Regions from separate parts of the Rubrivirga sp. S365 genome, predicted to be linked through region 1. Evidence: riboswitches for the same ligand, from Rfam matches in the RefSeq annotation. Region 1 holds a riboswitch; the other holds the start of a gene.
The links. A riboswitch is a leader RNA that binds a small molecule or an ion and turns the genes downstream of it on or off. The one in region 1 is predicted to bind thiamine pyrophosphate.
Positions count from the first base shown of each region.

Region 2: it holds a riboswitch for thiamine pyrophosphate, as region 1 does, so the genes downstream of both, thiC (phosphomethylpyrimidine synthase ThiC) here and RQM47_RS12655 (ABC transporter substrate-binding protein) in region 1, are expected to answer to the same signal.

Region 1 is NZ_JAVTTN010000001.1:2,869,047-2,874,748, forward strand. Features, by position in the region: gene RQM47_RS12645 (BlaI/MecI/CopY family transcriptional regulator) at 392-793, shown strand; gene RQM47_RS12650 (M56 family metallopeptidase) at 786-2,828, shown strand; TPP riboswitch at 2,886-2,983, shown strand; gene RQM47_RS12655 (ABC transporter substrate-binding protein) at 3,061-3,954, shown strand; gene RQM47_RS12660 (hypothetical protein) at 4,054-4,263, opposite strand; gene RQM47_RS12665 (DNA topoisomerase IV subunit A) at 4,408-5,702, opposite strand, start outside.
Region 2 is NZ_JAVTTN010000001.1:2,661,370-2,667,071, forward strand. Features, by position in the region: gene RQM47_RS11670 (DUF981 family protein) at 1-289, shown strand, start outside; gene RQM47_RS11675 (hypothetical protein) at 407-589, opposite strand; gene RQM47_RS11680 (hypothetical protein) at 826-1,425, opposite strand; gene RQM47_RS11685 (TrmH family RNA methyltransferase) at 1,513-2,034, shown strand; TPP riboswitch at 2,098-2,195, shown strand; gene thiC (phosphomethylpyrimidine synthase ThiC) at 2,254-4,170, shown strand; gene RQM47_RS11695 (neutral zinc metallopeptidase) at 4,299-5,114, shown strand; gene RQM47_RS11700 (4'-phosphopantetheinyl transferase family protein) at 5,148-5,702, opposite strand, start outside.

The sequences.
Region 1 (5,702 bases):
GGCAGCGGGCAGCAGAAGATCACCGCCCCGCCCTTTGGGTCCGTCCGTGGCGTGGGCGGGGTGGCCGTCGTAGCGCCGTTGCATGCGATGCCGTCAGGCCGAGACGTCTGGGGCCGCCCCGCCCTCAAAAACGTAGCGGCCCAGATTCGTAGGGACACTACGCGTGGTGTCCGCATGGGGGCACAATGCCCGCCCCGCCCACGGCACGGGCGGGGCGGATGCCGTAGCGCCGTCCCCTGCAACGGCGCCTGGGAGGAGCGGCGCCGTGCAGGACCGCCCCGCCCGTAGCCGAGCAGGGCGGCGACGGGCGGGGTGGGTCAGAAAAAATGATCCGGGGGGTTGCGCTCGCCCCCGATCTACTATACAATTAGTACGAACCGACCGAAGCTCTATGAGAAACCCCCTCACCCCGCTCGGCGGGACCGAAATGGAGGTGCTCCGCGAGGTCTGGGCGCTCGGCCGCGCGACGGCCCGCGACGTCCACGACCGCATCTCCGCGCGCCGCCGCCTCGCCTACACCACCGTCATGACGGTGATGAAGAACCTGGCCGACAAGGGCTACCTCCAGTACGAGCCCGAGGGGACGGCCTACGTCTACTCGGCAGCCCGCCCGCCCGAGGAGGTCCAGGGGACCGTGCTCTCGGGCATCCTCGACAAGGTGTTCGGGGGCTCGGCCCGCGACCTCGTCCAGACCCTCGTGGACCAGGGCTCGCTGAGCGAGGCCGACCGCGCCGACCTCCGCCGGATCGTCGACCGCCTGGAGGACGACCCCGCCCCGCCCTCCGATGCCTGACGCCGCCACGCTCGCCAGTTTGGGCGGGGCGGCGCTAGGGTCGCTCTGGCTCCCCGTCGCCGCCTGGACCGTGCTCGCGCTCATCATTGAGGGCGCGCTCCGCCTGACGCGCGCCGAGGCCGCCGTCGGGCTGCCCGTGCGCGGGGCGGCGCTCGCCGCGCTGCCCGTCGCGCTCGCCGTGCCGGCCGCTCTGGGCGCGTGGGCGCCCAACGTGCCCGTCGCGCTCGCCGCCTTCGCCCCGCCCGCCGTGACGTGGCTGCCCGAGGTCGTCGTCGGGGGCGGGGCGGCCGCACCCGCCCTCGTCGCCCCGCCCGCCGGGCTCATCGCCCTGGGCGTGCTGACGGCGCTGGCCCTCGCCGCGAGCGTCGTCGCGCTCGTGCGGGTCGCCGGCGGCGCGCTGCGCCTGGCCCGCGTGCGGCGCGCCCTCCCCCCCGCCCCGCCCGCCGTCGCGGCGGCCCTCGACGCGGCCCGGCAGCGGGCGGGCGTCGGGCGGCCGGTCGCGGCCGTCGAGGCGCCGCCCGGCGCGGCCCCGTTCACGGTCGGCTGGCGGCGCCCAGTCGTGGCCGTGCCAGCCGACCTGGGCGGGGCGGCGCTCGACGTGGCGCTGGCCCACGAGCTCGCCCACGTCCGCCGGGCCGACTTCGCGTGGCACGCGGCGCAGCGCGCCGTCGCCGCCGCCTTCGTGTGGCACCCGCTCGCGCAGGCGCTCGGGCGCGGCCTCGACCTCGACCGCGAGCGGGCCGCCGACGCCGCCGTGCTCGCGGCCTGCCCGGGCCGCCGCCGGACCTACGCCGACCTCCTCCTCCGCTACGCCTCCCTCCCCGCCCCGCCCCTCGCGCTGGGGGCGGGGCGGGGGGATTCGTCCCTCAAAACCCGCATCGACGCCATGACCTGCACCCTCTCGCCCGACCGCGCCCGCCGCCTCGCCCGCCGCGGCCGCCTCGCCGGCCTCCTGACGCTCGTTCTCGCTGGCGGACTCGCGGCCATGACGGCTCCCCACCCCGCCCCGCCCGATCCCGCGGGCGACCGCGCGCTCGCCCCACCCGACACGACGGACGAGGTGTACGAGGTGGCCGACGTCCAACCCCAGCTCATCGGCGGGCTGGAGGGCCTCCAGGAGCGCCTCGACTACCCCGAGCTCCAGCACCAGGCGGGCGTCGAGGGCACGGCAGTCCTTCAGTTTATCGTGAGCAAAGAGGGAGCCGTGACGGACCTCCAGCTGCTCCGCTCGACGGGCAACGACGGCCTGGACCAAGCGGCGGCCGAGGCCGTCCGCGAGGCGCGGTTCGAGCCCGGTATGCAGGACGGGCAGCCCGTCCGCGTCCGGTTCGCCGTCCCCGTCACGTTCCAGCTTGAGGGCGGGGCGGCCACCCCGCCCGTGCCCGAGGCTGGCGCCGACGGCGTCTACAACGTGGCCGAGGTCCAGCCGGAGCTGGTCGGCGGCCTGGAGGCGCTCCAGGAGCGGGTCGTCTACCCCGAGGACGCCAGGGCCGAAGGCGTCGAGGGCCAGGTGGTCGTCCAGTTCGTCGTGACCGAGGCGGGCGGGGTGGCGGACCCGGCCGTGCTCCGCTCGCCGGACGACCGGCTGAGCGCGGCGGCGCTCGACGCCGTGCGCGGTCTCCGGTTCGAGCCCGGCCGCCAGGGCGGGGAGGCGGTGCCGGTCCGGTTCGCGGTCCCCATCACGTTCCGGCTGCCGGCCGGCGAGGACCAGGGGATGGCGCCGGGCGAGGTCCGCTACTGGGGCGTCGACGTGTCCCGGCTCTCGGGCGGGGCGGAGATCGAGCGCCGCATCCGCTCACTGCCCTCCACGCTCGCTCAGGAGAACGCGGCGGGGGGGACAGCGGAAGTCCGCTACACGATCGGCGCCGACGGCGTCCCCTACGACATCGACGTCGTCAGCGGGGGCGGGCCGCTGCTGGACGCGGCCCTCGCGATCGTACGGGCTCCCGCGTTCCACACGGCCGAAGGCGCCCGCCCCGGCCTGGGCGGCACCTGGACGGGCACGTTCGGGCTGAACTACCAGCGCCCAGGCTGAGAGAGCACCCCGCCGCCCCGCCCTCACCTTGGGCGGGGCGGTGTACTTTGACGCCGGAAGCCAGGGGTGCCGTCCCCAGCCCGCCTCGTGCGGGCGGGGCGGCTGAGACAGACCCTCCGCACCTGATCCGGCTCGTACCGGCGTAGGGAGCGCTTCACGCCCGCCGAGCACGCGCGTGCCCGGGCGGGGTGGCCCCGGGAGCTTCCGCCTACTCCCACCCCGCCCCGCCCCCATGACGCGCCTCCGCATCGGCCTCGAGTGGTTCCTCAACCCGGACCACGTCCCGTTCCTCCTCGCCCAAGACCGCGGCTGGTTCGCCGACGAAGGGCTAGAGATCGAGCTCGTCGAGCCCGAGGAGCACCTCGACGCCGTCGAGGCCATCGAGCGGGGCGAGCTCGACGTGGCCGTCACCGAGCCGCTCCACCTCGTCGAGGACCGGGCCGAGGGCCGGCCGTGCGTCGGGTTCGCTCGCTTCCTCCACACCAACGGCGGCGTGATGGCGAAGGCCGAGATCGCCCGCCCGCGCGACATGGCGGGGCGGCGGATCCAGTACCCCGGCGCTCCCGGCCCCGGCGGACCCGCCATCGTCGCCACGATGGTCGAGGCCGACGGCGGGCCGACCGGCACCGAAGACGGCTACGGCCGCGTCAACAACTCGTTCTACCACACCGACGCGCTCGCCGAGGACAAAGCCGACGTGGCCACGCTCGTGTTCCACAACTTCGAGATCGTCGAGGCCGAGCACCGCGGGCTCGACGTGCGAATGTTCGCGCTCAAGGACTGGGGCGTCCCCGACTTCTGCCAGCTCATCCTCATCGCGCACCCCGACGCGCTCGCCGAGCGGCGCGCGGCGTTCGAGGCGCTCGTCCGCGTGCTCCGGCGCGGCGTCGACGCCGTCAAGCAGGCGCCCGAGGCCGCCCGCGCCGTCTACTTCGCGCACACCGAGACGGACGCCGGCGACGCCCTCACGCGCGCCATTTACGACGCGACCGTCCCCTGCTTCACGCACGACTTCTCGATGAGCGCCGACTACTACCGGCAGCTTGAGGCGTGGATGCACGAGCGCGGCCTCATTGACGAGACGCCGGGCGCCGACGCCTACTGGACGAACGAGCTCGCGCTGTAGCGCCCCGCCCCGCCCCGCCCCGCCCGGGCGGGGTGGCACAGGGAGGCCTGCCTGCTGGACGGAGGCGCCGAGCGCGACGCGAGGGCGTCTCGCCTCGCCCTACCGCCCCGCCCGGACCCGCTCCACGGGGCGGGGCGGCCCCAGGACGCTCGTCCGCCCCGCGGCCTCTGCGAGCGCGAGCTCTCGGTCTTCGGCGTCCTGGGCGCGCACGATCCGCCGCGCGCGCCACGTGACGAACAGGAGCCCAGCCGTCACGAAGAGGGCCAGGTAGAAGCGGACGTCGTTAAAGTCGAAGCCGTCGGGGAGCATGGGGGCGGGGTGGCGGTGGAGCAGCAGCGGTACGCGGCCGCCCCGCCCAGGTTACGCCGCCCCGCCCGGCGCGCCTCGCGTCCACCCCGCCCCACCATGGGCGGGGCAGTCTGGTGGGGCAGTCTCAGAGCGGGGCGGGGTGGTCTACTCGCGGCCCGGCAGGTGCAGCTCCGTCGGGTCCGCCGTCGCCGCGCGGAGCGTGCCGCGGCTGATGATCGTCGCGCCCTTGTTGCCGCGGTTGGTCACCTCGAACTTGGTCGTGCGCACGATCTCGGTGCGGCCGCGGCTGGTCTCGACTTCGAGCCCGCGCCGGGCGGCCTCCGACACGGCCATCCCGAGCACGCGGTCGTCCGCCCCGCTCAGGCGCATGGCGATGACGCCTTTGGCTGCGCTCTTGAAGACCGGCACCTGCGGGACTGGGAAGATGAGCGCCCGGCCCTGCCGCGACGCCAGGCACACGTTCTCGGACCCCGCCGCGACCTCGGCGCCGATCACGCGCTCGCCCGACTTCACGCGCATAAAGACGCGGCCGTTCTTGTTCGACGGCTCCACGAACGTCTCGGTCTCGAAGCGGACCGCGAGCCCGTCTGAGGACACGGCGACGATGTACGGGCCGGCGACGACGTTGTCGCCCACGGGCGCGCCGTCGCCCGCGAACAGCTCCGGCTGCGGCTCGCCGTCGACTTCGGGGACGCCCGTCGGGAGCACGCGGTCGTCGAACGAGACCACGCCCACGACCGTCTCCTTGTCCGCGAAGTCGAAAAACTTCTGGACCGGGTCGCCATAGCCCGTCGTCTGCGGGAGGTCGTCGACGCGCATCGTGTAGCACCGCCCGGCCGACGTCAGGAACCCGGCGGTCGCGCGCGTCGACGCCGCGAGCGCGTAGAGCACGCGGTCGCCCTCGCGCACGCGGATCGCGTCGAGGTCGGTGTAGGACCGCTGCCGCTTGACCCAGCCGTCGCGCGTCACGATGACGTAGACGTCCTCCTTCGTGATGTAGTCCTCGGCCGAGTACTCGACGACGGCGTCCGGCCCGGAGACGGCCGTGCGGCGCTCGTCGGCGTACTGCTTTTTGACGTCGCGGAGCTCGCGGCGGACCATCTTCCACCGCCCCGCCTCGTCGGCCAGGAGCGCGCGGATCTCGGCCGCCCGGGCCTCCTTTTCGCGGAGCTCCTTGAGGATGGCGTCGATCTCCATCCGCGCCAGCCGGTAGAGCTTGATCTCGAGCACGGCGTCGGCCTGGTCCTCGTCGATCCCGAAGCGGTGGCGGAGCCGGCCGTTCGCGTCCGCCTTGTTCTTCGAGGCGCGGATGAGCGCGATCGCCTCGTCGAGCGCGTCGAAGATGACGGCGAGCCCTTCGAGGATGTGGATCCGCTTTTCGAGCGCGCGGAGCTCGTGCGCGAGCCGCCGCGTGACCACGTCGAGGCGGAAGTCGAGAA
Region 2 (5,702 bases), 210 kb from region 1:
CGGGATCGCGGCGGCCGGCGTGGGCTACCAGTTGTTCGCCGCCCCGCCCGAGGAGCCCATCGCGGGCTGGTTCGCGTCGTACCCCTGGATCGAGGCCACGTTCATCTCAGGCCTGTACGCGCTCGTCGGGCTAGGCGCCGTCCTGCTGCCGTGGTCGTTCCGCGAGGGCGTCCGCCGCGTGGTCGGGACGGCGTGGACCGTCGCGGGCGTCGTGTTCCTCCTGTTCGGGGCACTCAACTTCTTCACGCACATCGGCCTCATCGTGAACACGATGCCCGACGCGCCGTGACGCGCGGGGGCGGGGCGGCGAATCTGGCGTCGGGGTCAGACAAACGAGAGCCCCGCGCCTCGGGGAGGCGCGGGGCTCGGCCGGCGGGGACCGCCGGGATGCGGGTGCTCGGGTGAGCTACTCGCAGACGCCGCCCGGGACGGGGTTCGGCGAGACGCAGGCGTCGAGCGAGCCGGTGCTCGTCCCGATCTGGGCGCCCATGTCGAGGATCGAGTCGGTCTGGGTCGACATCTGGTCCGCCGCGGTGAGCGTGCGGACGTCGCCGATGACCGAAAGGGCGGGGCGGGTGTAGGTCTTCATTGTAGCAGTTGGTATGTGAGCAAAAAGCCGTCTCCCCAGCGCGCCAGGGCAACGAGCGGAGAGTGTACCAGCAGAGTACGAAGACGCCGCCCTGGCAGCCGTAGGGGGATCGCTTTGGCCTCTCCGTTTCTCTCCTCACTCCCCGGTGCTCTTTTGGCGCACATATCCGCACGCGCCGCCCCAGTCGACTAGGGGAATCCCTGGGACCGCAAACGTGCTCTGCTCCGGCGCGTGCCCTACCGCCCCGCCCCGCCCACCGGGAAGTCGATCGAGATGGTGCCGGGGTAGCGGATGGGGCCGACCGGCGTCGACACCGTCGGCCGCGCTTCGAGGCGGACCGTCTGGCGCCGCGTGTCCGCGCCGGCCAGGTTGCGGACGAGCGTGGTGAGGTCGCCCACGTTGCGCCCGAAAAAGCGGACGAGGTCGAGCTCCATCTCGATGGGCAAGTCGGCCACCCCGCCCGGCGGGACGAGGCGGTCGTCGTTGTAGACGCCCGAGACGGTCTCGGTGCCGTCGAGGAACAGGGTCCAGTCGAGCGACACGAGCTGGGCCGCGGCCGGGTTGTCGGCCGGGTTCTCCGCGCCCACGTGGAGCGTGAACCGGAGCGGCACCTCGCCGCGCGCGGCGGCCGTTCCCAACCGCGCGAGGTCGGCCGGGCCGAGGTCGCCGCCCCGGGCGATCCGGTCGAGGTCGACGCCGGCGACGAGCCCGTTCGACACGCGGTCGAGGTCGAACTGCACCTGGCGGAGCGCGGCGAGCTGCTGGATCGTCGTGCAGCCCGGCGCGACGAGGAGCGCGGCGAGGAGGGCGACGAAGAACGGGACCGTTCGAGACATGGGCGGGGCGGGGCGAGTGGGGAGCGCGCATACTACCGAGCGACAACCGTGCCGGTCTGCACGCCCGCCCCGCCCCGCCCCGCCGCCGTGGCCCTGCTCCCCCACCCCCTCGTCGTCGTCGTCCACGACGTGCGCTCGGCGTACAACGTCGGCGCCGTGTTCCGCACGGCCGACTCAGCGGGCCTCGCCCGCGTCGTCCTCACCGGGTACACGCCGACGCCCGCGCACCGCGGCGTGGCCAAGACGGCGCTGGGCGCCGAGGGCGCCGTGCCGTGGGAGCGCTACGACACGGCCGAGGACGCGTTCGCCGCGCTCCGCGCCGAGGGCTTCGCCGTCGCCGCCCTCGAACGGACGCCAGAGGCCGTGGCGCCGGGCGACGTGCCGGCCTCGGCGTTCCCGCTCGCGCTGGTCCTGGGCAACGAGAAAACGGGCGTGCCGCGCTACGTGCTGGACGCGGCCGACCTCGTCGTCGGGCTCCCGCAGTACGGCGCGAAGGCGTCGCTGAACGTGGCCGTCGCGTTCGGGGCCGCGGCCTACCGGCTCGTCGAGCGGTACCAAGAGGTCGGGCGCGGCGAAGGCGGACCGCCCGAGAGGGCCGCCTCCCGTTGACCGAGCGGGCGGGGCGTGCGTAGCCCCTTGCCAGGCGGGCGGGGCGGCGTACCTTGACGGCCGAAGCCAGGGGTGCCGCCCCGCTCCCGCCGCGCGCGGGCCGGGCGGCTGAGACAGACCCTCCGCACCTGATCCGGTTCGCACCGGCGTAGGGAGAGCTTCCGGTCGTGCCCGGCGGCACCCCCGGCTTCCAGACCCCCTCACCTCTGGACCGCCGCCATGGACCTCGCCACCCCGCCCGCCGCCTCGGCCCGCCGCGCCGCCGACGCCGCCACCCACGCCCGCATCGGGGAGCTCTCGGACGAGGTCCGACGCCCGCTCCCCGGCTCGCGCAAGGTCTACGTCGAGGGCTCCCGCCCCGACCTCCGCGTGCCGATGCGGCTCGTCGCGCAGGCGGACACGCCGGCCAGCTTCGGCGTCGAGGAGAACCCCGCGTTCCCGGTGTACGACGCTTCCGGGCCGTACACCGACCCCGACGTCCCGATCGACCTCCGGCGCGGCCTCCCGAGCGTGCGGGGCGCGTGGGTCGAGGAGCGCGGCGACACGGAGCGGCTCGGGGACCCGTCGAGCGCGTTCGGCCGCGAGCGGGCCGCCGACGCCGCGACGGCTCACCTCCGGTTCGAGCACGTCCGCCCGCCCCGCCGCGCCCGGGCGGGGCGGACGGTGACGCAGCTCCACTACGCCCGGCGGGGCGAGGTCACGCCCGAGATGGAGTTCGTGGCCATCCGCGAAGGCCAGCGGCTCGGCGCCCTCCGCGAGTCCCACCCCGCCCTGTTCCAGCAGCACGCCGGCCACGCCTTCGGCGCCGCCATCCCGCGCGAGATCACGCCCGAGTGGGTCCGCGACGAGGTCGCCCGCGGCCGGGCCATTATCCCGGCCAACGTGAACCACCCGGAGCTCGAGCCGATGGCGATCGGCCGGAACTTCCTCGTGAAGATCAACGCCAACATGGGCAACTCGGCCGTCACGTCGAGTATCGCCGAGGAGGTGGACAAGCTGACGTGGGCCATCCGGTGGGGGGCCGATACGGTCATGGACCTCTCGACCGGGAAGCACATCCACGAGACGCGCGAGTGGATCCTCCGGAACAGCCCGGTCCCGATCGGGACGGTCCCCATCTACCAAGCCCTCGAGAAGGTCGGCGGCACGCCCGAGGACCTCACGTGGGACCTGTTCCGCGACACGCTCGTCGAGCAGGCCGAGCAGGGCGTGGACTACGTCACGATCCACGCCGGCGTCCTCCTCCGGTTCGTCCCGCTGACGGCGGGGCGGCGGACGGGGATCGTCTCGCGGGGCGGCTCGATCATGGCCAAGTGGTGCCTCGCCCACCACCGCGAAAGCTTCCTCTACACGCACTGGGACGAGATCTGCGAGATCTGCGCGGCCTACGACGTCTCGTTCTCCATCGGGGACGGGCTCCGGCCGGGCTCGATCGAGGACGCCAACGACGACGCCCAGTTCGCCGAGCTCTACGTGCAGGGCGAGCTGACGAAGCGGGCGTGGGCGCACGACGTCCAGGTCATGAACGAGGGGCCGGGCCACGTCCCGATGCACCTGATCCAGGAGAACATGCAGAAGCAGCTCGACTGGTGCGGGGAGGCCCCGTTCTACACCTTGGGGCCGCTGACGACCGACATCGCCCCGGGCTACGACCACATCACGTCGGGGATCGGCGCCGCCATGATCGGGTGGTTCGGGTGCGCCATGCTGTGCTACGTGACGCCGAAGGAGCACCTCGGGCTGCCAGACCGCGACGACGTCCGCGAGGGGGTCATCACGTACAAGATCGCGGCGCACGCGGCCGACCTCGCCAAGGGCCACCCGGGCGCGCAGGCCCGCGACAACGCGCTCTCGAAGGCCCGGTTCGAGTTCCGCTGGCAGGACCAGTTCAACCTGGGCCTCGACCCGGAGCGGGCCTGCGCCTTCCACGACGAGACGCTCCCGAAGGACTCGGCAAAGGTGGCCCACTTCTGCTCGATGTGCGGGCCGAAGTTCTGCTCGATGAAGATCACCCAGGACGTCCGCGACTACGCGGCCGCGCACGGGGTCGATGTCGAGGCGGCCATCCCCGAGGGGATGCGCGAGAAGGCCGGGGAGTTCGCGGCCGGCGGCGGCACGCTCTACCCCCGCGCCTGACCACCCCGCCCGCGGCGTGTGCGGGCGGGGCGGCCCGGGCGGGGTGGGACAACCCCAGGCGGGACGTCCCGGACGGGGCGGCGCTCGCGCTAAGTTTCCGCCCCCCTTCCACCCGCCCCGCCCCGCCCATGCTCATCAAACCCGGCCGTTCGAGCGGCAACCTCATCGACCGCCGCGGGGGGCGGGGCGGGCGCGGCGGGCGGGTCGGCCTCGGGCTGGGCGGCCTCGGGCTGGGCGGCCTGGTGGTGGTCCTCATCGCGGCCTTTTTCGGGCTCCCCGTCGACCAGTTCCTCGGCGGGGGCGGGGCGGCGACGGGGCCGGTCGAGACGACGCCGAGCGCGCCGCAGGACGAGGCCTCGCAGGTCGTCGACGCCGTGCTCGCCTCGACCGAGGACGTCTGGGGCGCCCTCTATCGCCAGACCGGCGACGTCTACCCCGAGCCCAACCTCGTCCTCTACGAGGGCGCCACGCCGACCGGGTGCGGCTACGGGCAGGCGGCGACGGGGCCGTTCTACTGCCCGTCCGACCAGACGGTGTACCTCGACCTCTCGTTTTTCCGCCAGCTCGCGGCGCTCGGCGCGCGGGGCGACTTCCCGCTCGCCTACGTCATCGCCCACGAGATCGGCCACCACGTCCAGAACGTCGAGGGGCTCCTGGGCCGGTCGCGCTCGAACGCCATGTCGGTCCAGACCGAGCTCCAGGCCGACTGCCTCGCCGGCGTCTGGGCACACTACGCCCAGGACGAGGGCGGGGCGGTCCAGCTCGACGACGCCGACATTGAGGAGGGCATCTCGGCCGCCGCCGCCGTCGGCGACGACCGCCTCCAGGAGCGGGCCGGCGGCGTCGTCCGGCCCGAGTCGTTCACGCACGGCTCGTCGCGCCAGCGCGCCGAGGCGTTCCTGGCCGGCTACCAGGGCGGCGACTACGCCGTGTGCTTCCGGTAGTCTACCACGCCAGCCACCGCCCCGCCCGCGGCGTCACGCGGGAGGCGCCGCCCCGCCCTCGGCCCACGCCACGACCAGCCACAGGCCGCCGACGCGGCCGTAACGGAGCCGCCACGGCCCGGACGCCTCGGCCCAGGCCCGCGCCGCCCCGCTCGCGGCAGCCGGGGCGGGGCGGTCCAGCGTCAGGCGGACCGACCGGGCGCCGGCGCGCAGCCCCGTCCGCTGCCCCTTGAGGACGGCCTCCTTCATCGACCACAAGAGCGTCTGCGCCTCGTCGGTCGGGCCGCCCAGGGCGTCGAGAGCGCCCAGCTCGTCGTCGCGGAGCATGCGCCGCCACAGGGCGGGGTGGCGCGGGGCCACCGCCTCGACGTCGACGCCGACCGGGCGGTCGGCGAGGGCCGCCGCGCCGACCGCCGCCCCGCCCCGCCCGGCGTGGGCGATGGACACGAACGCGGGCGGGGCGGGCGGGACGCCGTCGTGCGGGAGGTCGAGGCGCGAGAGGTCGAGGCGCGGGGCGCCGTCCGGGCCGACGACGAGCGGGACGTCGGGCGGGGCGCAGCCCAGGCGGCCGGCGGCGAGCCTGCGCAG